Regions from separate parts of the Shewanella sp. AC34-MNA-CIBAN-0136 genome, predicted to be linked through region 2. Evidence: predicted binding sites of a transcription regulator. Region 2 holds the regulator's gene; the other holds the start of a gene.
The links. The regulator MetJ, encoded in region 2, represses methionine synthesis genes. The targets are predictions, from matches to a motif close to TAGACGTCTAGACGTCTA.
Positions count from the first base shown of each region.

Region 1 (16,981 bases), on a different contig from region 2:
TCCCACTGACCTGTTCGAAAGGCGATGTTAAGGTGTACGCCAACTTTACGGCTTAAATAATTAATTAACTTTGCTAATGAAAAGTCTTCGTTGTAAAGAATGAAGGGATAAGATTCAAAGTCTTGCCAGCGTATGTCAGCATTGTTAGCAAGTGGGTGGCCTTCTGGTAAGCAAGCCAGTAAGGGATATTTAGTCAGAAGTTGACTTGCTAACTCTGTTTTATGCGTTGTCGGAAGTGCAGTAAAGGCTATATCTAGACTGTTGCTCAATAGTGCTTGCTCGCAACCAAATCCGCCATACTCGTACATCTGTAATTCGATTCCGGGATATTTTCGTCGATAATCGGTCAGCAAAGGAGTGATTAAACTACTCATCATAGGGCAGACACCAAGTCGTAACCGTCCTGACTTCAAGCCACTGAGGTTGTTAATACCTTCTTGTAGTCGATGCCAATGGCCTAAAATTTCCCGTGCACTTTGCTCAAACAATTGTCCTGCTTGGGTTAATTCTACTGTTTGATTATTCCTGATAAGTAATTGCTCACCAATGTTGTCTTCTAAACGTTGAATGGTTTTTGTCAGTGTCGGTTGGGTCATAAAACATTTTTGTGCCGCCCGGGTAAAGTTTTTGGTTTCAACTATGGTGAGAAAGGTCTGTAAGGTCTTGATTGGGATGTTCATGCTTAAATGGAATCCTCTCTATGGTAATTATTCATTTTACCTATGAACCCTAAACGATTACTTTGAACTCGTTAACAAAAACGGAGCAATGGTTATGAAGTCAACATCAAGTTTATGGGTCGGTGCATTATGGCAAGCGGCGATGCCTGTGAAGCATGAGATACAATCACCTAATACGTCACAAACATCAGCAGAACCGAGTTCGCCAGTTACACAGCAGACATCTAAACCAACAAACCCAGCCTAGGCTGGGTTTTGTTTTTAGCCCTTTTGTTGTTCGGACTTGTACCGTTTTAACACTGACACTGATAAAAAAATGCCACTTCGATTGAAGTGGCATTGCTCAAATTGAGGAATGGGGGGGAATTTATATCTTCACTAATTACTTTGTCGTAAATGTGTTTTCCACTAACTCCTGTTTATTATCTGCTTGTGCAACATGGCACTGTACGCAGAAGTAGTTCATGCCATTTAATGTGCCTTTGTCATCTATAACGTGTGACTTCGCCACTGGCGTTGCTTTCATTCTTTTTGCTTTATCCCAGCTATGGCATGTTAGACAGCCATTTTTGTCTGTAGTGATGCTATAGCTATCTTTGTGAGGGATTAACGGCGGTTGTTCTGCAAAGCTGCGCGCGATAGCTTTTCCTCTTGTAGGGTAGGTGGCGATAGCATCAGCAGGTGAGTTGTCGGTTATGGCGACGTTACCTACACGAGACTCTACTTTTACAGGAGTATTGTCTGCTACGGCTTGTTGTCCAGAATATGCGCTAAGGCTTAATAGTATGGCCACGACGCTAAGTAATTTTTTCATTTTCATCTCCGTTACATCCTAATGAATGTAGAAATCGAGTGTCGCAGCTGTCATGGTGTAATAATCCAGTGACAGCTGCAGCAATTAATATAAAAGCAGTATTAGGCTTTAAATATTTTTACTGGACACTTTTTGAAATCAGTTTCTTTTGATAATGGGTCAGTTGCATCCAAAAGCAGCTTGTTGACTAATTGTTTAGCGTCGAAGAATGGCATAAAGACCACCCCTCTAGGTGGCTTGTTGCGACCTTTGGTTTCCACTCGGGTGTTGATTTCTCCACGTGGTGATGCCACGGTAACCTCGTCCCCTTGGGCTAACCCACGTGCTTTAGCGTCAGCAGGATGCATAAAGACTTGAGCACTTGGCATTGCTTTATGCAATTCAGGTACGCGAGCGGTCATTGACCCTGTGTGCCAATGTTCCAGTACTCGTCCTGTTGACATCCACAGATCAAATTCTTCATTAGGCTCTTCTGCAGCGGGTTCATAAGGCAGTGCAAATATGACGGCTTTACCATCTGGTTTACCGTAAAAATTGAAGCCTTCACCTGCTTTGACATAAGGGTCACTGCCTTCAACGAAGCGGCGGGTAGTTTCTTTACCATTAACGACAGGCCAGCGTAATCCTCGCGTTTGATGGTAAGTGTCAAAGTCTGCTAAATCGTGTGCATGGCCGCGACCAAATTGAGCATATTCTTCGAAAATACCTTTCTGCAGGTAAAAACCAAAGTGTTCGTTTTCATCGTTATAAGCACCTTTACAATCGCTGGTAGGGAACTTATTGATTACGCCGTTAGCAAATAACACTTCATATAACGTTTTATCGGCTAGCTCAGGTTGTTTAGCGATTAATTCAGCAGGCCAGACTTCACTCACTTTAAAACGTTTAGAAAATTCAACTAACTGCCATAAATCAGACTTAGACCCTTCAGGTGTTGGAACAAGCTGATGCCAGAAATGGGTACGGCGTTCCGCGTTACCATAAGAGCCTTCTTTTTCAACCCACATTGCGGTTGGAAGAATTAAGTCTGCGGCCATTGCCGTAATAGTTGGGTAAGGATCCGAGACCACAATAAAGTTTTCTGGATTACGGAAACCTGGATAAACTTCATCATTGATATTAGGACCAGCCTGCATATTGTTAGTACACATAGTCCAATAACAGTTTAATTTACCATCTTTAAGCATACGGCTTTGCAGTACGGCATGGTATCCAGGTTTGGCTGGAATAGTGCCGGCAGGGACTTGCCAAAGTTTTTCAGTAATTTCACGATGTTTATCATTGTTCACCACCATGTCAGCAGGTAAACGATGTGAGAATGTGCCTACTTCACGAGCAGTACCACAAGCTGAAGGTTGGCCCGTCAACGAAAATGGGCTGTTGCCTGGAGTGGCTATTTTACCGGTGAGTAAGTGGATGTTGTAGAGCATGTTATTTGCCCACACACCACGAGTATGCTGGTTTATACCCATGGTCCATAAACTCATCACTTTGATGTTAGGGTCGGCGTAAGCTTTTGCCATAATTTCAAGTTTGTCAGCCGGTACGCCGCTCATTTTAGCTGCGTATTCTACAGTGTAAGTGCTAACAAATTTTGCATACTCGTCAAAGCTAATCGGTTTGGCATCACCGCTACCTGGGTTTTTAGCTTTCTTTTCCAATGGATGTTCAGGGCGCAAGCCATAACCAATGTCAGTGGTACCTAGGGCAAATTTAGTGTGCTTGCTAACAAAGTCTTTGTTTACTGCTTTGTTTTGAATAATGTAATTGGCAATATAATTTAAGATGACTAAGTCTGTTTGAGGCTTAAACACCATGGCATTATCTGCTAAGTCAAAGCTACGGTTCTCGTAAGTAGAGAGTACGTGTACGCGGGCATCTTTATGGCTTAAGCGACGGTCTGTTAAACGCGCCCATAAGATGGGATGCATTTCTGCCATGTTGGCGCCCCACAATACAAAGTGGTCAGCGGCTTCTAAGTCATCATAACAACCCATGGGTTCATCAATACCAAAGGTACGCATAAAGCCACCCACAGCTGATGCCATACAATGGCGTGCATTAGGATCGATATTGTTGGTCAGAAAACCAGCTTTATGAAGCTTAGATGCGGCGTAGCCTTCCCAAATGGTCCATTGACCAGAACCAAACATCCCTACAGAAGTTGGGCCTTTTTTGGCTATGCTGGCTTTCCATTTTTCGGCCATGGTATCAAAGGCAACGTCCCAACTTACTGGCGTAAAATCACCTTCTTTATCATATTTTCCATCTTTCATTCTGAGTAATGGCGAGGTTAATCGGTCCTTGCCATACATGATTTTAGATAAGAAATAACCTTTAATACAATTTAAGCCTTTGTTAACAGGGCTTTCAGGGTCGCCTTGAGTGGCAACAATTTTACCATTTCGAGTACCCACTAAAACACTACAACCTACACCGCAAAAGCGACATGGGGCTTTATCCCATTTTATTTCACTTTTACCTTCTGCAGCTTGAACGATATTAATTGGAATAGCGATACCCACGGCCGACGCTGCTGCGGCAGCGGCGTTGGCTTTTAAAAACTCGCGACGACTGATGCTCATGGTGTTCCTCACTCTTAGAATGTTGTACTTGGTACGTGATAGTCATTGGAGGTGACGTGATAGAGTGAGTCTAGACCTTACTAATAACATGGGTATACCTCAGAATGGGTATAGTGGTTAATAGTTGTGCAAGGTCACATTTTTCAGCGTGATGTAAATCTCATTTTAACAATTAGGTAAATGCTGTTTTAGAGATTGCTTGTAAAGCGTATTGTGCTTGAGATGCAGATTATTTGCGGATTAAAAGCCCATTGGTGCTCTGTTGCTAACATGGTACCAAGGAATGGGGAATTGAGATTTTGAGAGGTATGATCTTTGTAGGTAGGCCAAGGCTTGCTTATCTTCGAGAGCGCATTCCACTCGAATGGTAAACAAGCCTAGTAACCCGTAAGTTCCATATAACCTTGACCTTGGTGGCTGCCTTTAATCGTAATGGGGCCTTCCCAATATGAGGTTGATACTGGCATGTCGCTGTTGGGGTTAACGGCTTGAGTTGTGACGTCGATGGCTTCACTGTTAATGTTAATTCGCCATGCAATAGGATGATTGCCTAATGCCGTTTGTTGCCACTGAGTGGGTTGCATATCGATATCATTAGGGTTGTCTCGGCTATTAATATTGTGACCACTACCATCAGCGAACATCCTTCTAGCACTGTAAAAATGTGCTTGGTCATTTTCGCCGCGCAGTCTAAATGCCATTAACGTTGAGTTGTCGTCTAAACGCAGTGAAAACCAATCCCAACCTTGCTGGGCCTTGGTTAAAAATTGTGAACTCCATTCGCGGTCAAGCCAAGCTTTACCGCTGACTTTTTCAGTAACACCATGACGGGTAACTAGACCCGTTACATCAATAAAGGGTTGGCTGTAATAATAAGATGCCACGCTTTGGTCTGCACTTTTGCTGCTATAACCTTTATCGCCTTGTAATTGCAGAGGTTGCTGACTGTTTAGCTGTAATTGATAACTAAACTTATCACTAGCGACATTTAATGTGGCCGGAAACAGACTGTCAGACTGACTTAACCATTGCCAGTTTTGTAAATGTACTTCAAATGGTTGTGGTTTAACGCTTGCAAGTTGTGGGTGGCCTCGTGACCATTTTTCGGCCATTAAATGTTCAGTATTTGTGGTTACCGCGGCATGTGCCATGTAAAGCTGATTGGTCACCCAATTATTCGTTGTTGTCGCTTGAGGGCTTACTGGTGGTGTCATTCCGATACGAAATTGAGTCCATTGCACGCCTACATCTTCACCTGCAGCGGTGGTCAAGTTTGCGGTTAAATACCACCACTCAATTTTAAAGTCATCGTGAGCTAAGTGGTCTTGCGGAAAGAGTAAGGTTTTACCTTGAATTACTTCGCTATAACCTTCAGCAGAAGCTGACGACATACTGCTAATGGTAGACTGTTTTACTGCAACATTTTGCTGAGGAGAGCAAGCCACTAGCAATGCGCTAAGAGGAAAGACAATGACCATCAACCATTGCTTCTGCACTCTGTAGCTAACAGTTTTGAACGCGACGTTGAGTACGCTCTTGAAAGTGAAAGAGGTCATAGTGCTTCCTGTTGCAAGCTGGATATCAAGGGTTTTCTGGTTTGCCAATACAAAGGTAAACACACTGCAAGTAAACAACTGACTACAGCAATGATCACCACTTGAGCATATGCCGCCCAATCCCACACCATGGCGATGCTCCAGCCAAATGCTTGTAACGTGACTTTATGAATTAATAAATAACCCAGTAACGCGCCTGTCGGTAACGCGACCAAGCAGGTTAATAACACGATAAATAGCATTTGCACTAACACCATCATCCGTAATTGATTACGACTAACACCTAGAGCATACAAGCGGGCTAATGGTGCTTGCCTCGCTTGCGTTAGCATCATACAGGCACTGAATAAGCCAATGGCAGCTACGAGTAAGGTTAAGCTATTAAGCACTACAGTGATTGAGAATGTTTTATTAAATATGTTAATCGCTTCAGTCTTAATTCGCTGCTGGCTGTACATGTAAGCAGAAGACAGATTGATTTGCTGGCTAATATTGTCTTGTAGTGGAGTAATATCACCTTGATAAGACACGGCTAGGCTAATGGGTTTGGCGGGTAATTGAGATTGCTGCCATAAGGACTGAGTAATAATCGCTTCGCCTTGGGGATTACCGTAATCGTAATAAATTCCGCCAATGTTCAAGCTAGCTTGACCAAGTTGCGATAGCTGAACTTTATCGCCTATATTGAGTTGGTATTTTATCGATAATGGTTCACTTATCATCAGGCTTTCACCTGCTGTGAATGTTGTCCAAAAGTCATCGGCTGTGGTTTTAAATACAGTTGTTTCGGTTAAAGACAAATGGTCACGACTGACAAGGTGGATAGCAACCTGTGTTTGCGGCGTTTCAATTCGATTAAGGTTGCTGTCGACAGTCCATTGCTCATAAATCGCTTCAACCTTGGGATCTTGTTCCAATAATATCGTTAATGTATCGATTTGGTTTGGATTGGGTCTAATGTATAAGTCTGCATGCAAACGGGCATCGAGCCATTTTTTTAAGGTGATTTCAAAACTGCCCACTAAGGTGTTCATGGCAATATTGGCACACAAAGCTAGCAGCATTGCCATCATCGCAAGCGCGAGAGGAGCAATAATCTCTTTGGTTTCGGCAATCACGTATTGCCACAGTCCTTTAGGCATAAATGGACTGAGTAAGTTAACTCCCCAATGTAAAAATTGAGGTAACAATAACGGAATCGCAACCGAGAGAATACCCAGTAATACTAGGCTATGGCGATACTGTTCGGTAAAGGCGAAGGCGATAGTACACACTAAGATTAGCAATGCTGCGATGATAAATTGTCGCCAATGAATAATGCCGAATTGTTGGCTTTGTGGTTGTTTTTGAGCCCCTTGCGCAAGTGGGGTGTTAATCAGGTTTATCAGCATGGGAATACAAGCAGCAAATGCCGCTGACAAGGTTAATATGAGTGCTTGTGCAAACCATTGCCATTGCCAGTTTCCGGGTAATAATTTGGCGCCATAAAGCTGTTCAAGAGTGATGGCGACCATAGGTTGTAGCCATTGCGATAATTGCAGTCCGACAATAAAACCTAATACACAGCCAATAAACACTAAACAGACTATTTCAATGCTTAGGGCAAGCATGATGGTGCGCCTATCGAGCCCTTGCTGCATGATTTGCACCAGCAATTTTTGACGCTTCATTAAGCTATAACGAACCCCGTTGTAGGCAATAAATAAGCCGACAACAAAGGCCAACATGCTCATGGCATCAAGATTAAGATGAAAGCTGGCAGTGAGGGCGGTAAGCGATTCGCCTTCACTCGTTTGGGTGGTGAAATTTAGCTTACTGGTATCAATACCTGCTTGGGTTAGGGTGTTCGTTAATCGAGCTATCAGTTGCTCATCTGTTTCTGATTCGTTTGCGGCTGAGATATTTGCATTTGAAGAGGGTGAATCAAATACGGCAACGTAACTTAACTTACCCTGCATATTCAGCAAGGGTTGAGCGAGTGAGATATCGGCCAAAATTGCCGAACCAAGCCCCCACGAATCATCAATGGCAACGAGTTCAACAGCCGTGTCGTTCAGTATTATGCGGTCAGTGTTATTGGTCACTTTATTCATACGTTCGCGCTGGCTTGCCGACATTAGCACTTTGGGTTTGCCTGCCAGTAATTCTGCTAGCGGAATATGCGTCGCTGTTATCGATGAGCTAGCACCTGATTTTTGCTGTTGCATGTTGCTGGTCATAGCGGCAACTACATCACTACTATTAACCCGCCATAATCGGCCTTGTTCATCGGTTGCGATGCCTTCAATGCTGGCAATGGTATTGAATCCTGCATTGGCTAATGCAAAATAAACTGCCTCATCAATACTGCTTTCTGTACGGTGGCTAATCGATAAGCGAGCTTGTTGGCTCATTAGTTCGGATACATTGCCATAGCTTTGTTTGGCGTTTTCGTTGGTGGCGTATACGCCAATCAGTAACGTTACCGCGAGCATGATGCCCAGTAAAATAGCACTGGCTTGCAGGGGGGCATGACGATAATGGCTGGCAAACAGGTGCAAGCATAACCTTAAGCGCTTAATTGAGAATAAGTATGATGAAGAGTTAGTTGTCATTGGCTTACCCTTGCAATGTTATGTCAGCAGGGTTAATCACAATCTGTTGATTTTCGACGTGCCAGCGATGCTGCATAAATGCGGCACATTGTTCGCTGTGAGTCACCATTAAAATACAACAGTTGGCTTGTTGAGCGAGTTCGGTAAGTAGTTGCATGACTTGTAATCCGGCGTGTTGATCAAGATTACCTGTCGGTTCGTCGGCTAATATGAGTTGTGGTTTGTGAGCTAATGCCCGCGCGATAGCCACTCGCTGTTGTTGTCCACCGGATAAGTTTTCAACGTTGCGGTCTAACAATGGCGTTAATCCTAGCTGGTGGCAAAGTTCATCACACCAAGGGCTCCATGCTAACTGATTTAGCGCCAGTGAAAATTGAATGTTGTCGCGCACATTTAATGGTGTGAGTAAGTTAAATTGTTGGAATATAACCCCGAGCGACTGACGTCGATATTGGCTCCATTGCTTATCTTGCCACTTTGTCACCGATCGCATGTTATCAGCCTGACGGATTAACATGTCACCGTTGTCTATGGTTTCAAAGCCACCAATGATATTCAGTAAGGTACTTTTACCGCTGCCGCTAGGCCCGGTTAATGCGATAGTTTGACCTTGCTGCAAAGTCAGGTTGACGTGATTAAGCACCGAATGAAATGACTCGCCATCGCGGAACCCTTTACTAATATTTTCTAAGGTGACGATAGTAGTCATAGTCGCTCCATAACGAATTAGCTTAATTGAAGTTCTGAATAAACAGAGTAATATTATCAATAATATACGTGATATAGATCATTAATGTTCAAAAAATAAAAAAGCGAGCCAATGGCTCGCTTAATGAAGATACAACATCAATTAATTAAGCATCTGCTAAAGAATATGGCAACTCGATAATAGTTAGCTGTGAGCTTTCATCTCCGGTAATACGAAGTTGAGCGTTGTTTTCGGTATCATTTGGCAACACCGCGGTAAGCAGTACCTTGTCACCATATTGGACGCATTCAATGATATTGCCACCACGACGGAAGCCGCCTTCAAGGGCAATTTCTAATTGAGTGTCAGTGCTGATGGTTTGCTTGGTAGTACCAGACAAAATATACAATGCACGTTTATTGCCACCGCGATATTTCATCCTGGCAATGGTTTCCTGGCCCATGTAACAGCCTTTGGTAAAGCTAATGCCATTAATGGCTTGCAGGTTGCACATTTGCGCAACGTACTGGCCGGAATGAGCGGCATCTATGTTTGGATAACCGGCTTTAATTTCCAATGCTTGCCATGCACTTGCAGCAAACAATGTTTGTCCCGATTGGCTGATAATGTTTTGTGCTGCTGCATTGTTAATAATGGCAATAAAACGTTCACCATCACGAATAATCACACCTTGCTCAACAAGGTTAAGTGGTTGCGATACATCGCCAAAATGTTCAGTTGCAAAGGCTTGTGCTTTTGGGCCAGCAATACCCATTATTTGATAATCATTGCTGACATCGGCGAGTTCGGCTTTACTGAATACAGCGTATTTTTGTAACTGAGGTAAATCCAAGCTTAAAGTACTTTTTGGCAGTAACATGAATAAGCTATCGCCGATTGAAAACCCACGGAAACTGGCGAGCATTTTACCTTTAGGGTCGCAATGAGCACCCCATTTCCACTCGTTTGTGCCAAGGGAGGTAATATCTGTGGTGACTTGGCCATGAATGAAACTGCGCCCTTGCTCACCAGTGATTTCGATTAACCCCATATGCGTCAAACTTGATAACATTAATTCAGGAGACGTGGCGATAAAATCCCAATCTGGTTGGTTTACTGAAATGGTCATAACTATCCCTAACGTGTGAATAAGACGGTATGGTTGGAGTGTAACGGATTAATAGAATGCTCAACAGGGGGCTATGGTTTTAAAGCCAATAAAAAAGCTACCTTGTGCACAAGGTAGCTTTTTTAGGAAGACAATTAACTCAAGTTAATTGCTTATAAAAGTCAGTTTAAAACAATACCCGCGCACGGATAGTGCCTTCAATAGATTTTAATTCAACCAATGCTTCTTCTGCTTGATCAGAATCGACTTCCATTACCACGTAACCAATTTCAGCAGTGGTTTGTAAGTACTGAGCAGCAATGTTAATGCCTTTTTCAGAAAACGCTTGGTTAATTTTAATCAATACACCAGGACGGTTTTGATGAATGTGCAATAAGCGTGAGGTACCGCTATGTTGCGCTAAAGACACTTCAGGGAAATTGACCGCAGACAGTGTAGAACCGTTATCTGAGTATTTCACCAGTTTGCCAGCCACTTCTACGCCGATATTTTCCTGTGCTTCAGCAGTACTACCACCAATATGCGGTGTGAGTAATACATTGTCTAAGCCACGCAGTGGAGAGATGAATTCATCATCATTCGACTTAGGTTCTACCGGGAATACGTCAATCGCAGCACCCGCAAGATGTTCTGACTTCAGGGCATCGGCTAAGTCTTCGATATCAACAACAGTTCCGCGAGAGGCATTGATAAAGAAACTGCCTTGACGCATTTGAGCAAATTCAGCTTTAGCGAACATGTCTTTAGTTTGCGGTGTTTCTGGTACATGCAGGCTAACAACGTCTGCTTGGGCCAATAACTTGTCCATAGAGTGAACTTGAGAGGCATTGCCTAACGGTAACTTATCTTCAATATCAAAGAAAATCACTCTCATGCCCAAGGTTTCAGCCAAAATACCCAGTTGAGTACCAATATGGCCATAACCAATCACACCTAAGGTTTTACCACGGACTTCAACACTGCCATTAGCACTCTTCAACCAACCGCCACGATGTGACATGGCATTGCGCTGTGGAATGCCACGCATCAGCATGATGATTTCACCAATCACCAATTCAGCAACACTGCGGGTGTTGGAGAAAGGGGCGTTGAAAACAGGAATACCCAGTTTCTCGGCCGTGGCTAAATCGACTTGGTTGGTGCCAATACAAAAACAACCAATCGCAACCAACTTTTCTGCACGGTGCAATACTTCCGCAGTAAGCTGGGTGCGGGAGCGTAATCCAACAAAGTGAGCATCTTTAATTGATGCAATCAAAGCCTCTTCGCCTAACGAGGCTTTATGGTATTCAATGTTGGTATAACCTGCACGTTCTAGTACATCGACCGCAGTTTGGTGGACGCCCTCCAACAGCAGGATTTTGATCTTATCCTTGTCAAGCGAGTGTTTCGCCATGATATGGGTACCCTCTTATCATTAAATGGTGCTTAAGCTAATGGTTATACTAATGCTTATACTAATAGTTATGATATAAATGCGGACTTCCGGCGCATTATCAAAGTAGCACTTTTTTAAGCGCTTGTAGAGGGCTAGATGGCTAAAGTTTATATTCTAATTTGAGAACAATATCTCATGGAGAGAATTAAGATGAAGAGTAAGGTTATATGGATAGGGATTTATCTATTAGTACTGTTGTGGTCAGTTAGCGCACCTAAAGATATGTTCACTTGGTGGTTAGAAGCTATACCTGCGTTAATCGCATTACCTATTTTATTTTTTAGTCGTAAAAGCTTTCCTCTGACTACGTTAGCTTATGCACTTATTTTAGTGCATTGCTGTGTGTTATTTGTCGGTGCACGTTATACCTATGCTGAAGTGCCGTTATTTGACTGGCTAGCGCAAGTGATGGGCGGCGAGCGCAATAATTACGATAAAGTCGGCCATTTTGCTCAGGGTTTTATTCCGGTAATATTAGCTCGCGAAATATTTATTCGTAAACATGTCATGCAAATAGGTGCTTGGTGTCAGTTTTTAGCAGTATGTTTTGTGTTGGCGTTTTCAGCTTTTTACGAATTAGTTGAATGGTGGGTTGCCATTGCTACCGGTGAAAATGCCGAGGCATTTTTAGGCACTCAAGGATATGTTTGGGATACTCAATCTGACATGTTTCTAGCATTAATTGGTGGGGTATGTGGCTTACTGTTGTTATCGTCTCTTCATAATAAACAAATAGCGACCAAAATGGCGCTTAACCAGCAGTCTTTATCATAAGGCTCACTTAACTTATTTAGTTAGCTTATTTTGTCATAAAATGAGTAAATTTGGCTGCTAGCATTGATGAGAGATTGATGATGTTGAGCGAATTGAAAGTATGAGCTTATCAGTCTTGGGTTAGTGATAAAGTCTACGCAAAGTCAGTCAAATTTACTATTCATACTTTAGACTTACATAATAGTCATATCAACTAACAAATTTTTACTATGCTTGCTGTATAGGAAGGTTTTTTATTATAAGAATCGTGATTGATAATGACCGACTTAACCTAATAGCCACTTTTTTGGTGAGTCGATTTATCTCGTAACGCGATTAACGAATGAAGAAAGAACATGCTCTAATATAACGACAAAAAGTAAACTATCTGCTCAGCCTAGTTTTGAAGGCTAGTAAACGTATTTCATTTACGTATAGTATATAGCCTCAGGATGTGCTCAAGGTATGTTGAGCAATAATGTACTTTTCAGGGAGAAGAGTGATGAGTTCAAATATTGATGAGTTGGTGTTTTTGCACCAAATCGCAGCACCTTGCCATTTAGCTATTTTGGCAGAATCTATCGGGTTGAAAACTCGAATTGTAAAACATGCGGCTGAGCTTGAGTTAGAAAAAAAATCCAACAACTTTTATCTTGTTTCACAAAAAGGTGCGGCCTTAGACAGTAAGGGCATCCCGTTACTGGTATCGCGTTTAGTGGAGCATGTCCCTGTAGCATTGTACCAAGTTGAACGTGGATCACTTGATCAAGAGTCAGCATTACTCTTAGGCGTACGGGGTTTGTTATACAGTGATCAACGCATGGACTTAATGCTGACGGGTCTGCGTAAAATGGTTTCTGATGAATTGTGGTACGACCGTCCACTGATTAGTAAGATTTTTAGACGTTTAGTCCAGCAACTCGATACCAACGTTGAAATCCCTGCCGATACCGTGGCCATCCTCCAAAGATTAACCAGTCGAGAAAGAACCATTATTCAGCTTGTTTCTAGCGGTGCGCGTAATAAAGAAATTGCCCAGCGTTTGTGTATTAGTGAACATACTGTAAAAGCGCATATCTCATCTATTTTCCGTAAAACGGAATCGCGTAACCGAGTTGAGTTATTGCGTTGGGCACAGACCTACCAAAGCCATTGCGAATTAGTGAGTTAACGTACATATAGATTTAGTGAATAACTATAAAAGGAGCTTAGGCTCCTTTTTAATGGGTTAATGTTATTGATCGCGTTTTTCTTTCAAAAAGGTAAGCTAATCAGTACACTGAGTTTTCTAATAATAATAATGATGGATATTAAGAATGAGTATTTGGTTTAACATTGTCACTTTAGAAGATTGTGCTCGCTTAGATGCAGGGATGCAGGGAAAGGGCACCTTAATGCAAACATTGGGCATTAAAATTACTGAAATCGGCGACGATTATATGGTTGCCACTATGCCAGCTAATCCAGCCGTACATAATCCATTAGGGATTGTTCATGGTGGTGCGAACGTCGCACTAGCGGAAACCGTTGCCAGCTATGCCGCCAACTTTGTGGTCGACTTTACCCGTTATTATTGTGTTGGCCAAGAAATCAACGCAAATCATTTGAAAGCATCACGTAATGGTGAATTAACGGCAACGGCTAAACCTGTGCATTTAGGTAAACGCAGTTCGGTTTGGGAAGTCCTTATTCGTAACAGTGCGGGTGAACTTTGTTGTATTTCACGAATGACGGCAGCGGTTGTAGAGCGATAAGCTATTATAGATACTATAAATCGATAGGTCTTATAATCATCGATAGGTCAAGGTTTTAACCTTGTTAATAGTGTATTTTTTTTATAAGGTGCTTTGCTTATTTAGTCTATCAAGTGTGCCAATAAGTGCGTTAAGCAATAACGTTTTTTCACTGACTCACGTTAGCTTAATGTTGTTACTCGCTTGCATTGGTGTAGGCATATTAATATAAGGAAAATCCATGGACAGTATTAACATCTGGGAATGGGTAGGATATTTAGCCTCTGTCGTTGTGGCTATTTCGCTGATGATGTCAGACATTAAAAAACTACGCTGGTGGAACTTAATTGGTGCAGGGTTGTTTGTGGCTTATGGCCTCGCGATTGATGCGATCCCTGTGGCGCTGGTTAACTTTTTTATTGTATTAATTGATCTCTATTATTTAGTGAAGTTATACCGTGAGCCTACTCCACCCACTGAATAGTCACATTGTGTCTCGATAAAGCCAAATAATCAGTTTGGCTTTTTTATTGCCTGCATTTTAGTTTTAATCTGTTTTTCCTATCCTTAATAAATTTCATAATCGTTTTTTTAGTTTGTAATAATCTATTTTAATCGTTTTATGTAATTATGAAGTGCTTCTATTATGTGTCCATCGAATGATGAGTTGAGTGAGGAAAATCATCATGGCAACAGTTTATGACTTAATTGAGCAGTGGTTAGTAGACCGCACATAGGAGCAAAAAAATGAATCAAGGTAATTATTTAACCAGCCAAAATGGCGCCCCGGTAGCAGATGATCAAAATTCAATCTCGGCTGGTGAACGTGGTCCACTGCTTTTACAAGATTGGCATTTAATAGAGAAGCTAGCTCATTTTAACCGTGAACGTATTCCTGAGCGTGTGGTACATGCTAAAGGGACTGGTGTATATGGGACGTTTACATTAACTAAAGATTTAAGTGAATTTACCATAGCGGATCATTTTAATGGTGTCGGCAAGCAGACTGAAACATTTATGCGCTTCTCTACGGTAGGCGGAGAAATGGGGTCAGCAGATGCAGAGCGTGATCCACGCGGTTTTGGACTACGTTTTTATACTGCTCGTGGTAACCACGATATTGTCGGTAATAATACCCCGACATTCTTTATTCGTGACGGTATTAAATTCCCTGACTTTATTCACACTCAGAAACGTCACCCACAAACTAATTTAAAAGATCCCCAAGCAATGTGGGACTTTTGGGCGCTCAATCCAGAGTCGATGCATCAGGTGACCATATTAATGTCAGACCGTGGTATTCCGGCTAACTACAGACAAATGCATGGTTATGGTTCGCACACGTTCTCGTTTTGGAATGCTAAGGGTGAACGTTTTTGGGTTAAGTTCCACTTTAAATCACAGCAAGGCGTGGTAAATTTAACCGGCGAACAAGCAGATATACTAAAAGGGATAGATCCTGATTCATCACAACGCGACATGGTGGCAGCAATTAATGATGCTAACTTCCCGCGTTGGACTGTGAATGTGCAAATTATGCCAGAAGCTGATGCCAATACTTACGCCATTAATCCATTTGATTTGACTAAAGTATGGCCGCACAGTGATTATCCGTTGATTGAAGTGGGTGAACTTGAGCTAAACCGTTTACCACAAAACTATTTTGCTGAAGTTGAACAAGTGGCATTAGCACCAAGTAACTTAGTGCCAGGAGTGGGGGCGTCGCCAGACAAAATGCTGCAAGCCCGTTTGTTTTCATATGCAGATGCACAGCGCTACCGTATAGGGACTAATTATAATCAATTACCCGTTAACTGTCCGCATGCCGCTAAAGCCAACCATCATCAACGTGCTGGTGCTATGGCAGGAACACAGTGTCCTTATCAAGGTAGCCAAACCGGTGGTGATGCCAGTGTTAATTATGGTCCTAACAGCGTTGCACCACTCACTGAAAATGCCAGTTTTGAAGAACCACCGTTACGTTTAGAAGGAGAGGCTGCCCGTTTTAGTCGTTATAACCAAGATGACTTTACCCAAGCGGGTAATCTTTATCGTATCTTTAGTGAAGCAGAGAAAAATCGTTTAGTGGAAACGATTGCGGGCACACTCAGTCAAACGACATTAGATGTGCAACAAAAAATGGTCGATCATTTTACTAAAGCGGATGTTGATTACGGTCGACGTGTTAAGCAGGCTTTGGCAAAGTAACCTGTATTTTGCCAAAGAATAAGCGACGATTAAGGCCTTAACGCTAACAAATTAGTTGTTTAGTAAAACAGGAAGATAATCATTATCTTCCTGTTTTACTATTCATCACTAATACATGTGGGCGTGTAACCAATTATGGGGAATATGCACGCTTACCAGTAAATAGGGACTTTTAAGGCACTTTTTCGCGAGTGCTCCATGGCAAACAATAAACTGGTTTCTTTATTGTCTAACCAAGCTTCAATATTAAGCTGATGCTGTGCACTCAAATGCCTTAATATTTTATATGCAGATAACGTACTAATCCCTAACGCTAAGTCTTGCCATGGTGCCCGAAAAGCCTCGCGCTTTTTAGCGGGATACATTTCTCCATAAGCAAACCCAACTAAGATACTTTCATCCAAAGCATCAGCAACGTGTTGGTAATCAATACTGTTCATTTCAGCGGTTATCGGCATTGATTTTCCAATACGTTTCCATGAGGCTTGCTGTAGCTGGTTGGCAAATAAACCTAATTCGGGATAATGACGGCTTTCATTTTTGCCGCTTTCAGCGGTTAATAGCAAATCGACCAATGCCAATTGTAATTGACCATACTCAGGATGTTGCCATATTGAGCCTAATTGAGTTGATATCGACATTGAGTCGATATAGTTTTCTAGTTGTAGGCACACAAGGGTTTTATTGTTGATGTTGGCAAGTGGTTTAGCATCGTCTTGTAATAATAAACAACAACTTTGCAGTGGGCTAACAAATGCCAGAGCCTGCTCAAGATGATCGAATAATGGGCTGGTGTGCTGATC
Region 1 is NZ_JBEOPJ010000002.1:190,907-207,887, reverse strand. Features, by position in the region: gene AAEY94_RS02625 (LysR family transcriptional regulator) at 1-680, opposite strand, end outside; gene AAEY94_RS02620 (hypothetical protein) at 775-927, shown strand; gene AAEY94_RS02615 (nitrate reductase cytochrome c-type subunit) at 1,063-1,494, opposite strand; gene napA (nitrate reductase catalytic subunit NapA) at 1,596-4,079, opposite strand; gene AAEY94_RS02605 (lipocalin-like domain-containing protein) at 4,457-5,635, opposite strand; gene AAEY94_RS02600 (ABC transporter permease) at 5,632-8,229, opposite strand; gene AAEY94_RS02595 (ABC transporter ATP-binding protein) at 8,234-8,938, opposite strand; gene ygfZ (tRNA-modifying protein YgfZ) at 9,084-10,046, opposite strand; gene serA (phosphoglycerate dehydrogenase) at 10,213-11,442, opposite strand; gene AAEY94_RS02580 (DUF2238 domain-containing protein) at 11,635-12,258, shown strand; gene AAEY94_RS02575 (helix-turn-helix transcriptional regulator) at 12,740-13,408, shown strand; gene AAEY94_RS02570 (PaaI family thioesterase) at 13,554-13,991, shown strand; gene AAEY94_RS02565 (YgjV family protein) at 14,212-14,454, shown strand; gene katB (catalase KatB) at 14,718-16,178, shown strand; gene AAEY94_RS02555 (CYTH domain-containing protein) at 16,331-16,981, opposite strand, start outside.
Region 1: a site for MetJ is predicted at 11,570-11,587, ahead of serA (phosphoglycerate dehydrogenase). Genes of this name have one in related genera too.

Region 2 (16,981 bases):
CCTGGTTGGTTTGATAAATCCTTGTTGTGGCGTAAAGCGAAAGCGAATTATCACAATGGATTAATTTTAGCACCGAGTAAGCAATTTATTGCAAGCTTACCGTTTAGTAAAATTCCTGACCGTGAAGACTTTAAAAATTTAGATACTGAAAGTCGAATTGCTTATTGGCAGCAAAGCGTGCAACAAAGCCAGGTATTAGCTGACGAGTTTGCTGAGATTGTCGCTTCCGGCACTATTATGGATCGTATTGAGCGTTTATAAGATCCAATAAATTGAATGTTTTTTGTACTTTTTTTGAAAGATAGTCGTATTGATTAAGGTCTATTGGAGTAGGGCGTAGCGAAAACGGGTGGTTATGTCGGTAGTAAGCATTATATTATGCTGCTTAAGTTGTTGAATAATTAACCACTGCTACACTTGTTTCATTGATTTGACTTTGGTTCAGTAACTTCACCTATGGTGTAGGAGGCTGTTATGCAAACAAAAGAAGTAGCATTACTGATTCAAGATGCAGTGCTATTACCCGGTGGACGACTTGAAATTCGAGTTGTGGCACCGAGTGATTTAGCCATGGTTGCCGATGTATTAAAAGGTCACTATGGTTTAGCATTTGCGCCATTGAAAGTGAATAGCGAACTGCCTTGTTATATTGCAGCAACCCAATGCAATATTATTGATTTCAACCAGTTAGATGATGATTCTTTAAGCATCGTTGTTGAGGGAACACAGCGTCTTAAAATTTTATCTGCGGCGCAAAAACGAGATGGTTGTTGGATTGCTCGTGCGCTCCCTTGCGCTAATTGGTGCCATGAGCCCATTGCGGGTGAGTTTGAAATTATCAGCGCCGCACTTGAACAATTTTATCAAGTGAATCCAGATTTACTGGAATTGTATTCACAAACACATTTAGAAGATGCCGCTTGGGTGAGTCAGCGTTGGTTAGAGGTTTTACCTATGTATAACCGTGATAAGCTGATTTTAGTTGAACAACCTAATTGCCATAAAACCATGGATTTTGTGCTGCAATTACTAAAATCTCACGTGGATGTATAAGCGCAATATTGTGTTATCGGTATCAAGTAATCAAGATACATTTTAAACCTAGCCTGATAAGATACCTTCTCGTTTGAACCTTACCTTCATCTTTATATAGCCAAGTTGTTTATGCCTAATTCATCAAACTACACTGCGGATCATCCTCAATCCTCTTCCCAAACACCAAGCGCTGCCATTGCCGCTCAACCTTCGTATATTGTGTTGCCGCGTGCTAATGAATTAGCAGGTAAGCAATACCACACAGTAGTTGAGTTTTTGGTCGATCATTTTAAGCAAATCGATGCCAGTGTGTGGCAGCAACGGATCAAAGATGGCAAAGTTCATTGGCAAAATGGTGAGTTAATTACCGCAGACAGTGTCTATCAAGCCACTGCCAAAGTGTATTATTACCGCGAAGTGCTGGCCGAAACGAAAGTGCCTTTTGCTGAGCTGGTGTTGTATCAAGATCTTGATACCATTGTGGTTTATAAACCGCATTTTTTACCTGTTACCCCAGGCGGAAATTACGTCAATGAATGTTTAGTGCATCGATTACGTATCGCGACTCAAATTGATACGGTCGCCCCAGCACATAGGCTCGATAAAGACACGGCTGGGGTGATGTTAATGACGCTCAATCCGCAAACACGCCATGCATATCATCAGCTATTCTTAGATGACAAGATCACTAAAGATTATCAGGCCATCGCTAAATTAACACCTAGGTTGGTGAGTGAATTAGCCGATAATACTTGTACGCTTCCTATTCATTGGACGGTTAAAAATCGTATTGTGGCGGCAAATCCAAGCTTTACCATGCAGGTGGTTGAAGGCGAGGCGAATAGTCATTCTGAAATCAGTTTAGTGGCGGTAAAAGATGGTTTTGGCTTGTTTGAGTTAAGTCCGATTACCGGTAAAACTCATCAATTACGTGTACACATGCAAAGTTTAGGCATGCCGATTTTACATGACCGCTTTTATCCAGTGCTACAACCTAAAGGGCCGGACAACTTTGATAAACCATTGCAATTATTGGCTAAACGGTTGCGCTTTACCGATCCAATCAGTGCTATTGAACAAGATTTTCAGTGCCAAGGTTTGGATTTTTAGTTGGTTATTTAGCGAATAAAAAAACCGCCATCATAAAATCGATAGCGGTTTTTTTGTATCAGCTTATTGCTGTTGCAGTGAGCTTATCTGAGTATTAGTCAGCTTTAGTATGTTTAATACCTTTACGATTTTTCATTGGGTCGCCATCATAACCAAGGGCTTTCCAATCCAAACGCTCGCCTTTGTTGTGGCAGTCATTACACTGTAGTGCCTTGTCTTTTGGTGACACCATGTGGTTGATGCGCCACCACATCTCAGTTTCAACAAAACCATGCTGGCCACTGTATTTGAGTCCTTTCTCTATCATGGTTGGGTTAGCTTCCATGCCTAATTTGGCTGCTAAGTCCCAATCAAACTTATCCCAGTAGCCACCTTCACCGTACGTTTTAGGGGTTATCAGAATATTAAGTTTAGCATCATAGATTTGCTTACCCGTGTGCACTTTAAATGGGTAGATTTTAGCTTTAGGGTCGCGAATATCACCTAATGGATAAGCTAATTTAACCGTTTTAGTGGGGTCCATTTTATCGCCAGCCATATACGCATCGGCGCGGCCATTAAACCAGGCATATTGTGGTTTAACGTCTTTTTGCCAAATAAAGCTGCCTTTCTTTTTCATAAAGGTGTGCTTGCCGTATTGGTCTGTTGTTTCAGGAAGATCTTGACCTGCCTGTGACCAATCCCAACGCATTTTGGTGGGTTCATTTTTAGCAAATGATGGTATATGACAAGTTTGACATGCTACCGTTTCCGAGTGGGTATTAAGCTTTGCATTTTTATGAGGCGCAGCATCATGGCAATTTACACAACCAATTTTGTTTTCCCCACCAGGTGATACGCCCATCGAGTTACCGGTAATTTGATGATTTTCAGTAACGTGACAAGTTTGACACTGGAAGTCATTGCCATCGGTATCCATGTGGACATCGGTCGCTTTATCTGGATAAGACATTGATGAGTCTAAATCGCCGTGTTTAACCGCATCACCACCGCCACCGTAAAAGTGGCAACTGCCGCAATTGTCACGCACGGGTGCACCTACATTTTGGGCAACATTGGCTAAATTGACTCTTGCTAAGGCCTCGCCTGCGCCCGCAGGATCTTTAATGTAAGTTCCCGTGGTGTCGTGACAGACTAAGCAATCGACTTTGGTCATGTCTTTAAAGTCGAATGTAGAATCTTTCCAACCATAACCTGCATGACAACTGGTACAACGCGGTTCGTTACCCGATATCGATACACAAAAGTTGTTAATACTGTTTTTTTTACCACGCATCACTGTGCGGTCAGGTAGTTTTTGCTCTAACTCCCAAGTCCAATGTGAAGATTTCATAAACTCTTCAGCATGTTCTTTATGGCAGGTTAAGCATTGTGTCGTCACTTCAGGGCCATTAGCAAAAGGCCCTTTCAGCGCCTCTTTATGGTTAAAGGCAGCCTGTGCGCTACTGCTTAATAACAGTAATACAGCCAGTGCTGATAATAGTTTCATGATATTTGTCCTTACCCCTGAGCTTGTGCTCAGGGGGGCCAAGTTAGAAGGTTAAGTTAGCGTTAGAAGTTAACGGTCAGTGAGGCATTGACGTCATAGGCGGTGTCAACAACGGGCAACATTGAGTACGCGCTACCGGCAATCACATCGTCAACCTTCATCGGTGCACCTACTGGTGAGCCACTTCCGGTATATTCATAGTCGTAATACAAACCGGCTAACTTGATAAACATTTTTGGATTAATATCAAAGATATAATAAGCTTCGGCAACGTGGCCACGAGTGGCTAACTTACTGCCGATTGGGTCGTCTTGTGCTTGGGTGAAGGGACTCCAGTATTTAGAACCGTAGTTATATTCCAAACCGAATTTGCCGTATGGTGCAGGAATTTGCATGCCCACATAAATGCCGTAACCATCTTTGGTGTCGCTATCAACGGTTTCTTTTGGCACCATAATGATTTCAGTACCAGTGCTGTTCAACTCTGCTTCAAATACTGCATCGCTTAACATGCCACCGAACAAACCAGCATTGCCGTTGGGTTCAGCACGAGTCCATCCTAATGAGGCAAACATTTTCAGGTCGTCATCGGTTTCATAGGCATAACCTAGGCCACCTAAGTACATATCACCAATGACACCGCTTGGTTGTACGCGGGTGACGAAGTTAAAGTTGTCGAATTTTTGCATGTCTTGATACATGGTTGGGGCAAAGATACCCGCCAGTTGAGTAGGGAATGCCATGGTGCCCGTAAAGCCATCATTGACATCTTTAGCACCGAATAAAGTGAACTGTAAGAAATGGTTACCGTCATTAATCACGTCGATATTAAACCCGCCGAGGTGGGTATCTTTAGTGATGATGTCACCAAACAATTCGCCATTGCCGTACTGTGATTCAAAGCCTTGGCCATAGCAAAAACGCACTGTTTGACCTTCAATACCGGTGATATCACCCAAGTTGTAACCTAAGGTAAGACCATCGAAGTTGAAATTGACTAAGTGACCTGATGGCGTGCCGCCTCTGAGTTCATTTTCACGATAATGATTTGGTGGACCGTACGTTGAAGGGCGACGTCCAATAGAAAGGTAAGTGCCACTACCATTAATGTCTTTCCAATTAAAATAGGCGCGCTCTACTTTTAACTCATCACCACTGGTGCTACCGCTACTGGTGCCGTCCATGGTGAATGAGTTCCATGAGTCGAATACTTTAACTCCAGCAGAGTCTCCCCAGCTCTTAAACATGGTTAAACGTCCTGCAAAGCTGACGTTATCCCACACTTTAGCGTCAATGTTTAGGCGTAAGCGCGTGGTGTAAAATATATCGTTATCAATGTCCTGTTGGGTTTTTTGGCCCAACAGCATTGGCATAACGCCTTGCAGCATACCGCTTTGAAACGCGCTGGCTAAATCAGGGTTTGCCATCATCATTTGGCCTAACGGTGAGGTAGCACTGTTTGGATCGCCAAATACTCCTGACATGGCTTTAGCGCCAAAGTCAGAAAAGTTAACGTTCATGGCTGGGTTCCAAGTGACGTTTTGATAATGTAATGAATGTGCTTTGGTTCTAAAATCACCCGTAATGGCTATTCTGTCTAAGGCTGTGTGACGCTCGGTTTTGTCAACTCGTGAATTTAAGTAATCAAGATCTTCATTAATAGTAGCCAGTTGTTGTTTAAGATCGGCAATCTTTTGTGCATCGGTATCTGCTGCTAGGCTTGCGCCGCTCATAAAGAGCGCGTTAGCCACTAATATTGAGATGAGAGTTCTCATGGTCTTTCTCCCCTTTATTTGCCAAATAACAAGGTCAATTTGGCAAATTTTTTGTGTCAGGATCCCTGAGGCTAAGCCTCACAGTTTTTTCGTTTGGTTTATTGGCTGATGTTTCGTTTAGAACGAAAAGATACTCAGCATTGATGATTTAGCCGCAAGTAGCTGGTTGGTCTGAATCGGCGGCGTGGTCATATAAAAACTGTTGAATATCTTTTATGTCTTTTTCTGATAAGGCTTCAAAAACGGCAGGTTTAGCTTTGTGCTTATCACGAGTAAAGAAACGATCCCATTGGCTCATGGTTTTGGTCATTGGGGTTAATTCAGGACCTTCACTGTTAGCGCTGTGGCAGGCTTTACATTCTTTTTTGTACAGGTGCTTACCTTTTTTAGGATTACCACCATCTGCGGCCATCACTTGGGTGCCAAGTGATAATGCCATAGCAACTGCGATACCAACTTTAATGTAAGTGTTCATCATTTTGTCCTCTGTCGGGCTTATTAGGGTTGTGCATTAACAGCATTTAATTATTTATTTGCTGTAAACAATGTTACCTAAAAGTGAGTAGTGTTAATTTGAAGTAGATCATATCCATGAGAAAAATCTAATTGAAAAAAAGTTAATTGAAAGAAATCTAATGAACTAGTGTGATGTGGATCTATTGCGCCAAGATGAGGATTTTGCTAGAGGAGATAAAAGTGGTTTTTTTGATACTTATTGATGGCGTTTTTAGGTGAGAAATAGACTGCTTGATAAATAGAAGGGGAAGATTTTAATCATTATTAGCGAACAAGCCCATTGATGGCTGGTTTTGTTTACAGGTACAGAATAGCTGATTAGCTGATTAGCTCATTAACGTGTTGGTCGACATAATCACTAACACAGTGGCACTAATACTACATAACACTAAGGTGACTATGCGGGTTTTATCTTTATCAACGCGGCCAATTAATCTACCTGAGACAAGATAACCAGCAACGACTGAAGGCAATAATAGCAGTGATAGCCATAAATGCTTCACTTCAACTAAGCCGACGATGGTTAGAATAGCTAAGGCAATTAATGAGCTAAACACGAAAAAGGCAGATAATGCCGCTCTAAACTGACCTGGGTCTTGGCCTGCAAGCAAAATGGCCATTGGTGGACCACCGATAGCAGCGATATTGCCAAATATGCCTGAAAATACCCCAGCGATAAATAAACTGAGGCGATTAATAGGGGCGGTAAAGCGAAAGATGCTAAGAATAACAGCAATAAACACAATGCCTGCAATCACTAAGCCTAGTATGGCTTGTGGGGCAAACAGCAATAATCCAGCGCCTAAAAACCCCCCAGGGATCCGCCCGAGTAAGGCATATTGCAAACCATTAAATTGTAGATGACCGCGTTCTCTAAATAAGGTCATTGCAGAAATGGCAAAGCCCATAACAATAATAGGAACAGGAACTAATTGAGGATTAACAATATACAGCAGCGGGCTTGCAACAACGGCTAACCCAAAGCCAATTAAGCTTTGGGTTAGCGCGCCAAAAAACACGATAATCGATGCCAGTATCAAGGTCGTTGGATCGATAAATGACATCATAAGTTCTCTTTAAAAACATGACGACTTCTTATTAGGGTCGTTTCAAAGTCTGTGAGGTATTGACTAATCAGTGAATTATTCGAGCTCTTCCCACTCGATACCCATATCATCCATTAACTTTTTCGCTTCACTTGGAATGCTATCAGGCTGATCTTTTGATAGATCACCGTCATAAGGTAATGGTTGACCTGTGTACGCATGCAAAAATGCTTCGCATAGCAGTTCACTGTTAGTTGCATGGCGCAGATTATTTATCTGGCGACGCGTCCGCTCATCCGTCAGTACTTTTAATACTTTTAAAGGGATAGAAACCGTAATTTTTTTTACTTGTTCATTTTTTTTGCCGTGCTCGGCATATGGGCTGATATATTCGCCATTCCACTCAGTCATTAACTTACCCTTAACGATAAATACGCTGCAGATTTTAAACCGTTACAATCTCTAGTCAAATTATTGCTACTATTTAATCCCGATTGCAAATAGATTTCTTGATGTTTAGACGTCTAAACGTCTATTTAAGTTGACGGATGGGGATCTCTTAGGTAAATTTGGACGTCTAGACATCTCTTTGTGTGTTTGTGAAATTTTAGGAGTTACCATGACTAAGCATCAAAACGCCACATTGGCCGTTCGCCAAGGTATTGAAACAGACACACAACATGGTGCTATCGTGCCACCGATTTATTTATCGACCAATTATTCATTCGATGGCCACAATAATCCGCGCGAGTTTGATTACAGTCGTTCGGGTAATCCTACTCGATGTATTTTAGGTGACGCACTCGCCAAACTCGAGCAAGGTGCTACCGGCGTGGTGACATGTACCGGCATGGCGGCGATTACATTGGTGACTAGCTTACTTGGCCCAGAGGATTTATTGGTTGTGCCGCACGATTGTTATGGTGGCAGTTACCGCTTATTTACTAATTTGGCCAAAAAAGGCCAATTTAAGTTATTGGTTGTTGATCAAACTGATGCGCAAGCGCTGAGCAAAGCGATAGCTCAAAAACCGAAAATGGTGTGGTTAGAAACGCCATCGAATCCTTTATTGCGGGTGGTAGACATTAATGCCATTAGTATCGCTTGCCATGACGTTGGCGCGCTAGTGACAGTCGATAACACCTTTTTATCACCAATATTACAGCAGCCATTATTATTAGGTGCAGACATTGTGATTCACTCAACCACCAAATACATCAATGGTCATAGCGATGTGGTCGGTGGGGCTGTAGTGGCTAAAGATCCTCAAGTGGGTGAGTTGTTACATTGGTGGTCAAATACTCTTGGGCTTACGGGTTCAGCATTTGACAGTTATTTAACCTTGCGAGGCTTACGTACTTTAGCGGTACGAATTCGTGAGCATCAACGTAATGCACAAAAGATTGTTGAGTTACTCAGCGCCAGTGATGTGGTGGCCAAGGTGTATTATCCGGGTTTAAAAGACCATCCAGGTCACGAAATTGCGGCAAAACAACAACAAGGCTTTGGTGCTATGTTAAGTTTTGAGTTAATCGGCGGCGAAGCGGAAGTAGTGGCATTTTTAAAGGCGCTGTCGTTGTTTAGTGTTGCCGAAAGTTTAGGCGGGGTGGAAAGTTTAGTCGCCGTTCCGGCCACTATGACCCATCGAGCAATGGACCCACAAGCAAGGCAAGAGGCTGGTATTAAAGAGACTTTATTGAGACTATCTGTCGGTATTGAAGATGCAGATGACCTCTTGGCCGATATTCAAGCAGGCCTAGCAGCTGTTGCCGCGATAAAATCAGCTTAATTCGAGTTTAAGTTAGCTGTGGTTTCGACCAAATTGGGTAAAATAGCAAAACATGCACTTGCAACACTATTGGTTTCAAAATAGAAGTCTAGCAGTCGCAACAAAAGTCGTAGTTGTTTAAGGAGTCAGTAATGACGCGAAGTCATTTACATAAGTTTGGTGGTTCAAGTTTAGCGGATGCAGATTGCTATCGCCGTGTTGCACATATTCTACTTACGCATGGTCAGAGTGATGATTTAGTTGTGGTATCCGCCGCCGGAAAAACGACTAACTTCTTATACAAATTATTGAGCCTGCGTGACAGCGGTCAGTTGTGGCAAGAAGAGCTGCAAATTCTGATCAGTTACCAGCAGACGTTAATTGAACAATTATTATCAAACGAGCAAGCGCGTGATTTACGCGAACGTTTGTCTACCGACAAATCTCAGTTAGTCAGCTTATTATCTTTAGAGCAACGTAACGATTACCAATTAAACCAAGTGGTGAGTTTTGGTGAACGTTGGTCGGCGCGCTTAATGGCCGCTTTGTTAAGAGAAATGGGCGTAGCTGCGACTCATGTCGATGCGTGCTCTATTTTGGTAGCCGATGAAGGTGCCGTACCCAATATTTTAGTGGCTGAGTCTCGTGACAAGGTACAAGCCTTATTAGCCTTGCACCCGCAAGAGCGTTTAGTGATCACCGGCTTTATATGCGCTAACCGCCACGGCGATACCTTATTGCTGGGTCGCAATGGTTCTGATTTTAGTGCCACCTTAATTGCCAGCTTAGCTGACATTGAACGTGTGACCATTTGGACCGACGTTGAAGGGGTATTTAACGCCGACCCGAATAAAATTAATGATGCTAAATTACTCAAGAGTATGTCACTCGCAGAAGCCGATCGCCTAGCGCGCCTGGGCTCTCCTGTACTGCATTCTCGTACCTTACAGCCACTGTTTAATACTGAAGTGAGTTTAGCGGTACGCTCAAGCTATGCTTCACACACTGACTTTACTTTAATCGCGCCACTGAGTTCATCAGCGAGTGCGCCTGTGGTCACTAACTTAAATGAAGTGGTGTTGTTTAGTTTTAAAATGAACGCAGATATTGAACCATTGTTGGCTATTTTAGAAAAAGCAGGTATCACACCGTTAGCTTATTGGTCGCTAGCACAACATAAGTTTGAGTTGGCGTTAACGCTTGAAAGCCAAAAACAAGTGCAAGCTTTGCTCACTCAATACAGCAGTGAATTTTTGATTGAAGAATTGAGTGCCCAAACTGACTTAGGCCTAGTGGCATTAGTCAGTGCCGATGCTCATCACTTTAGACGCAGTTTTGCCCGACTACTCAGTCGTGATGCCAAACCGATTTATCAAGATGCATTAAGTTTGGTCACTTTAGTCCCGCAAGCTCAAGTGAGTTTATTGACCCAAAAAGTACATCGTCGTTGTGCTGGACCAAGAATGCGTATTGGAGTGTTATTGCTGGGAGTGGGTAACATTGGTGAGGCGTGGATTGATTTGTTTAAACGCGCCAGTCCAGCATTAGATCATGAACTCGAAGCCTCTGTTGAGTTAGTTGGTTTAGTTGGTTCGAAAAAAGCGTTAATTTCTAACGACGGAATTAACCTTGAACAATGGCAACAAGATTATCAACAGCAAGGTATTGAATGGGATTATGATCAACTGTTTGATCAATTAGCGCAGTTATCATGCGATGAAATTGTCGCCTTAGATATCAGTGCGAGTGCCGCCTTAACCTTACAATATCCCGAGCTATTTGCCCGTGGTATTCATGTGGTAAGTGCCAATAAATTAGCCGGCTCAGGGCCATTGCCATTTTATCGTGAATTAAAGCAGCAGCTGAGTAATCGCCGCTTATTTTGGCGCTATAACGCCAGCTGTGGCGCAGGTTTACCTATTCAACATGCGTTAAATGACTTACGTAATAGTGGTGACACTATTGAAGCCGTGGGTGGTATTTTCTCGGGCACGTTATGTTGGTTGTTCGAAAATTATGATGGCAGTAAGCCGTTCTCAGAATTAGTACTGCATGCTCGCAGTTTAGGTATTACTGAACCGGATCCACGCGATGACTTATCTGGCCGCGATATGCAACGTAAGTTGTTAATCTTGGCTCGCGAGATAGGTTTAGCGGTAGAGCTAGACGATATTAGTCTTAACTCATTAGTGCCTCAAGCTTTAGCAGAGTTGTCACTAGAAGATTTTTTAGCGCGCATCAGTGAGTTAGACGATGATTTGTTGCAGCAGTATGTCGCTGCAGCTGAACAGAACAAGGTGCTACGTTATGTGGCTTCGCTGGATAAAGTCGAAGGTAAGTTACAGGCTGAAGTGGGTTTGCAGTGGGTTGATAATAATCATCCTTATGCGAATTTAACCCCAGGGGATAATGTGTTTGTTATTCGCAGTGCGTTTTATCAAGGTAATCCATTGATTATTCGCGGTCCAGGGGCTGGGCGTGAGGTGACTGCTGCGGCTGTGCAGTCGGATTTGGTGCATATTTGCAAAGACTTGTTGCAAGAGTAGTTTTGTTAAAAAAGACCATTATTAATGGTCTTTTTTTATGTCATCTCGGGAATGTTTGAGAGCTGAAATTCAGCTCTTTTCTTTATTTGCCGCAAACCGCTCAACGCATAAATACTAAAATGTTAGATGACAAGTGTTCACATCTTGAAATGGAGTTCAAAATAATTATGAAAATCAAAGTATTTACTAAAGTGTTAAAACCTAAACTAAGCTTTTGGATGAAACCGATAGAACAAGCTGATTGTGGTTTACAAGACGAAATTAATTTATGGTTATCCACACAAACATCTATAGAAATCACCGAAATTAAACAAACTCAAAGCGGTGGGTCATTTATGCCAGCGACGTTAAATATTACCATTTGGTATCAGTAATCTAATGAGACTGTTCCATGTAAGCTTAATCATCTCCTCGACATAAACGAACAATAGATAATAAAAATGAATAGGTAGCATAAAGCTGCGTCCTTATTCTAAGTGCTGAAAAAGCTCAATAATAGAAGGGCTTAAACTTTTTATTATATGAATATCCGATCGAGAGTTCGACCAATTTGAAGTGATGTTTATGGATACTATTTTTGCGAGTCTTTAAAGATTGGCCCAGTCTTTAGTTATCTTTATTTATTCTCAGGTAACGAATACTCTTAAGGCGACACAATCTAAGTCGCCTGTGCTTAGGCTTCTTCTACTGCGTCATCTTTTAATGATTCAGCTGTTTTATCGGTTAACGTTATTAATAGGCCTGTGAGTAGGCTCATGCTGTAACCGAGTACGGCGCCGATAATAAGTGGTGGAATGATAGCGGCTAGATCAGCATTTAAGGCAAAAGTGATGCAACAACCGATAAAGGTGCCGGGAATAAAGGCGAAGTTTTTATTACTGGCTTGTAAGCACATAAATGCGGTGACAATGCCTGTTAATGCATAGCTGATCATTGGCGAACCTAGAACACCGCTGCCTGCAATAATTAACCAGCCCCAGAATACACCGGAAAGATTGGTCATCATCGCCATCATCATGCCTTTAGCGCCAGTTTCCGTTTGAGCGAAAAAGGTACTGCAGCCCAGAAAGCCGACCCATGTCACGAGATGAAATACATCAGCAAGACCAGCCCAAACAGCTGCTAATAAACCAGCAGAAATTGCAATTTGCCAACGATGCGCCATGGTTGCCTCACAAAAGATTAAAATTAGAACGGTGAGTTCTAAATTTAGCACAATAAACTAAATTTAGGCAGTTAGGTTTTACAAAAGTCGATCCAGTTCGCAAATAAAAGCAACTGCTAATAAAACCAAACGTTATGCACTCGATAATTGTGAGAGAGTCATCATGTCTACCGCACATTAACACCAGATATAGTCACTAATGCTATTAACTTTGTTAGAACCTAAGTGTTAGCGCACTTTTTAAAAAATAATTTGAACATTATCAAATGACACTGTTTGCAGGCTGATGAACAAAAAGCCTGCAGATAGATGAACAAACGGCTGTTTTCAGCCGTTTTATATTGTCTATGATTTAGGCCTAGCGTTAATGTGATTATTACAAATTGCTTATTGATGGTTTTTTAGCTTGACTTAGTATGCAGTTAAACTAGTATATGGACATATAGACGTCCAAACGGCCAAATGATTTAGGTTAAGTTAATCATTTAAGCTGATTGGTATAGACTCCTAAGTGTTACAGAAGTTAAAGGAATACATTATGGCTTTTCATCATGCACAACATGCCCAGTCGTTAAATCAGAGCTTGTCTGAGCTGAATGATATTAATGTGTCTTTTGAGTTTTTTCCGCCATCAACGCCAGCAATGGAAGATATTTTGTGGAATTCTATTCGTCGTTTAGAACCATTGAACCCTAAATTTGTATCAGTAACATACGGTGCCAATTCAGGTGTACGTGATCGTACTCATAGCGTGATTGAACGTATCCAGAAAGAAACCAATCTACTCGCTGCGCCGCATTTAACCTTGGTTGATGCTAGTGATGAAGAATTGGTTGAGCTGGCAAAGCATTATTGGAATTCTGGTATTAGAGACATTGTGGCATTGCGCGGTGATTTACCTGACGGTAGCCCAAAACCAACTCGCTTTGCCAATGACTTAGTGCGTTTACTGCGCTCAGTGGCCGACTTTGATATTTCGGTAGCAGCGTATCCTGAAGTGCATCCTGATGCGCGTAATGCGCAGGCCGATTTAATTAACTTAAAGAAAAAGATTGATGCAGGTGCTAACCGCGCCATTACTCAATTTTTCTTTGATGTTGAATCCTACTTACGTTTTCGCGACCGTTGCGTTACAGCTGGTATAGATGTTGAGATTATTCCAGGGATATTACCTGTGACTAACTTTAAACAAACTAAGCGTTTTGCTGGCATGACCAATGTCGCCATTCCACATTGGTTACATCGTCAATTTGAAGGTTTAGATGACGACCCTGCAACACGTCAATTAGTGGGTGCCAACGTTGCTATTGATATGGTGAAAGTATTGTCCCGTGAAGGTGTTAAAGATTTCCATTTTTATACCCTTAATCGTGCAGAATTAACGTATGCCATTTGCCATACATTAGGCGTGCGTCCAAAGTAGTACAGTGTAAAATTCACTCAATTAAAACCCCGTTAATGGTTCCATTAACGGGGTTTTTGTTTAAATATTCGACGTTTGCCGTATTCTTTTTTGAATATATTTAGCCTATGGTGGTAAGACAATAACCAATAACCAATAACGAATGACTAAAGAGGTGTGATGATGAAAACATCCTTTTACAAGCTCGCTGCATTGGCTGGCATAACGATGCTAACTGTTATGACCGCAGAAGCTGCAGAAACAACTTCCCCACAACTGCCGGTTCCTGCTGCGGCTCAGCTATGTACTTCTTGCCACGGTGCACAAGGTCAAGGTATCGACATTATTGGCCCTCGTTTAGCAGGCTTATCTGCCGATTACATCAGCAATCAACTTGCGTTATTTCATGCAGGTAAACGTCAAAATCCAACCATGTTAGCAATGGCTGCAACGGTGCAAGGTGACAATATTGCTGTGGTAGCGCAATATTTTAGTCAGCAACCTGTTGCTGACATTCCGCTCCAATTTCGCGGTGACAAGGTTGGTATTAGCGATCCGTTCGAAAAATTAGCCTTTCAAGGTGACTGGTCACGTACCATTCCAGCATGTGTTAGTTGCCATGGTCCATCTGCCGTGGGTGGCGGGCAGTTTCCTCGTTTAGCGGGGCAGCAAGCCAGTTACCTTAAAACCCAATTATTAGCCTGGCAAGAGGGCTCTCGTACAGGCGATGCTGATAACATGATGGGCAATATTGCGCTGAAATTAACGGCTGCCGAAATCGATGGGTTATCTCAGTTTTTTGCCAATATAAAATAAGGACATGGCCATGAAATTATTATCGCTATTGACCATTGGCGCTCTGTTTAGCTTGCCTTTACAGGCCGATGAATTATTGACCGAAGTTCCGGCTAAGCCTACTGCGGTAAAATCGTCAGAGTCTTCGACGACACTACCCGATCGCCAAGCTGCATTACCTGCGCTGGAGAAAAAAGTTGATGCTGTTTATCTTCAACCCGCACCATTAACTGCTATTCCCGAGGGGGATTTTGGTGACAAGGTTCGGTTAGGTTATCAATTGTTTGTTAACACCCAACAGCTACGAGACAAGTACGTTGGCAATGAGCTCAATTGTGTTAACTGCCATATGAATTCAGGACGACAAGCTAATTCGTCGCCTTTATGGGCGGCATACTTTGCTTACCCTGCTTATCGTAAGAAAAACGATAAAGTAAACTCTTTTCAAGAGCGTATACAAGGTTGTTTTACCTATTCAATGAACGGTAAAGCTCCGGCGGCAAACTCTCCTGAACTTGTGGCAATATCGGCCTATTCTTACTGGTTGGGCATGAGCGGATTAATGGATCAATACAAGGTTGCAGGCCCAGTGCCTGAGTTGTCTGATGTGGAGTTGGTTAAAGGCGGTAAACGGGATGATTTCCCAATGCCAGCAGCTATTGCTAAACATTTGGATACTGCAGTGTTAAGCCAGCTTCCTGGGCGCGGCTATCCGAAAACACCTCAACCTGAACTGGCTTATTCTCCTGAACGTGGTCAGCTAGTTTATCAAGCACATTGCCAAGTTTGTCATAGTGAAGATGGCCAAGGACAAGTGATTGCTGGTGTTACTGCATTACCACCATTATGGGGAGCTCAAAGCTATAATTGGGGTGCAGGCATGCATAGGGTAAATACAGCTGCTGACTTTATTTATGAAAATATGCCGTTAGGCAAAAGCGTGCAATTAACGGTTCAGCAAGCTTGGGATGTAGCGGCTTACCTTAATTCGTTTGATCGGCCACAAGATCCTCGTTTTAACGGTGATGTGAGTAAGACTCAAGCCATCTATCATAAGCACCAAGGATATTATGGCCAATCCGTTGCCGGCAAGCCTGTTTTGGGCACTGCTTCGTATCCGGTTTTCCCGCTTAAAAATAATATAAAGTAATTATATTTGCTTAGTCTAAACCATTAATCTTTGTCAGTTATACCCATTAAGTTAACGCTTAATGGGTATTTTTATTGGTTGTTAATTCATTTTCAGAAATGTAATACGCAGAGCGCTTATTGAGCATGATGATAAATGTCAGTATATTCAGTCATCATCATCACCATATAGGCTGGGCAATGACATTATTTACTTCAGCAGCACAATCGTGCCCACTTTGCCAGCAAGCTAACGGTTGTGCGATGGAGCAAGGATTAGCCATTGATGCATGCTGGTGTGCTAAGCAAACGTTAGACATGCCATTGATTATTGAGCAGTACAAAGCCGCATCTACTTTGGTTGATTTACCTAATGGCCAATGTGTTTGTCAGTCATGTATGACTAAATTGGTGCAACAATTCAACATAGACCCCGTTGAAACTTATTCACCAGAACCAGAACTCAAACCATAACTATAGCCATAACTATAACCATAATCATAATTACCATTCATTAGGGGCGTTTCTATGCCAACGAAAGTGATCAATTTCAATGACAAGTTCTCTTTGTTCGACCAGCATTGGTCTCCTCGTGTAATTGCAGAAATGAATGACTATCAATTTAAATTGGTTAAAGTCGAGGGTGAGTTTGTTTGGCATGAACATGCCGATACTGACGAAGTGTTTATTGTAATGGAAGGAACGTTGCAGATCGCTTTTCGCGATCAGGACATTACGCTTCAGGCAGGGGAAATGTTTGTTATTCCTAAGGGGGTTGAGCATAAACCCATGGCGAAAAAAGAATGCAAGATCATGATTATCGAACCTCGAGGTGTCGTCAATACGGGTGAGATAGATAGCGATCGAACTGCGTTAAATGATCAGTGGATATAAAGCAGACCCTTTCTGGTCATTTATGACAGACCTCTGCTCATGCGATCGCATTTCATGCAATAGCCGCTGGTGTGACGTCAACACGATGTTTAATGAGAAGCCATTGTTAACCCAATGTTAATTTTTATTGTTAGCCTGCTGTTAGTCGGTATACTGAGGAGATTGCGTGTTGGCCCTTAAGCCAAAAAGTCTGACATATAACGCTATGTATACTAGAGGATAATAATAATGCTTAGAAAAATTCTCGTTGCTGTCGCGACTATTATAGCGATCCCTTTTGTTGTCGCCCTATTTGTTCAAAAAGACTATTCA
Region 2 is NZ_JBEOPJ010000010.1:87,789-104,769, forward strand. Features, by position in the region: gene AAEY94_RS11750 (alpha/beta hydrolase) at 1-261, shown strand, start outside; gene AAEY94_RS11755 (LON peptidase substrate-binding domain-containing protein) at 475-1,053, shown strand; gene AAEY94_RS11760 (pseudouridine synthase) at 1,165-2,145, shown strand; gene AAEY94_RS11765 (tetrathionate reductase family octaheme c-type cytochrome) at 2,240-3,634, opposite strand; gene AAEY94_RS11770 (DUF3373 domain-containing protein) at 3,697-5,409, opposite strand; gene AAEY94_RS11775 (c-type cytochrome) at 5,558-5,887, opposite strand; gene AAEY94_RS11780 (sulfite exporter TauE/SafE family protein) at 6,252-6,992, opposite strand; gene metJ (met regulon transcriptional regulator MetJ) at 7,068-7,382, opposite strand; gene metB (cystathionine gamma-synthase) at 7,591-8,760, shown strand; gene AAEY94_RS11795 (bifunctional aspartate kinase/homoserine dehydrogenase II) at 8,892-11,285, shown strand; gene AAEY94_RS11800 (hypothetical protein) at 11,453-11,659, shown strand; gene AAEY94_RS11805 (DUF1097 domain-containing protein) at 11,959-12,450, opposite strand; gene metF (methylenetetrahydrofolate reductase) at 12,989-13,873, shown strand; gene AAEY94_RS11815 (c-type cytochrome) at 14,081-14,668, shown strand; gene AAEY94_RS11820 (c-type cytochrome) at 14,679-15,797, shown strand; gene AAEY94_RS11825 (cysteine-rich CWC family protein) at 15,977-16,249, shown strand; gene AAEY94_RS11830 (cupin domain-containing protein) at 16,304-16,669, shown strand; gene AAEY94_RS11835 (SRPBCC family protein) at 16,898-16,981, shown strand, end outside.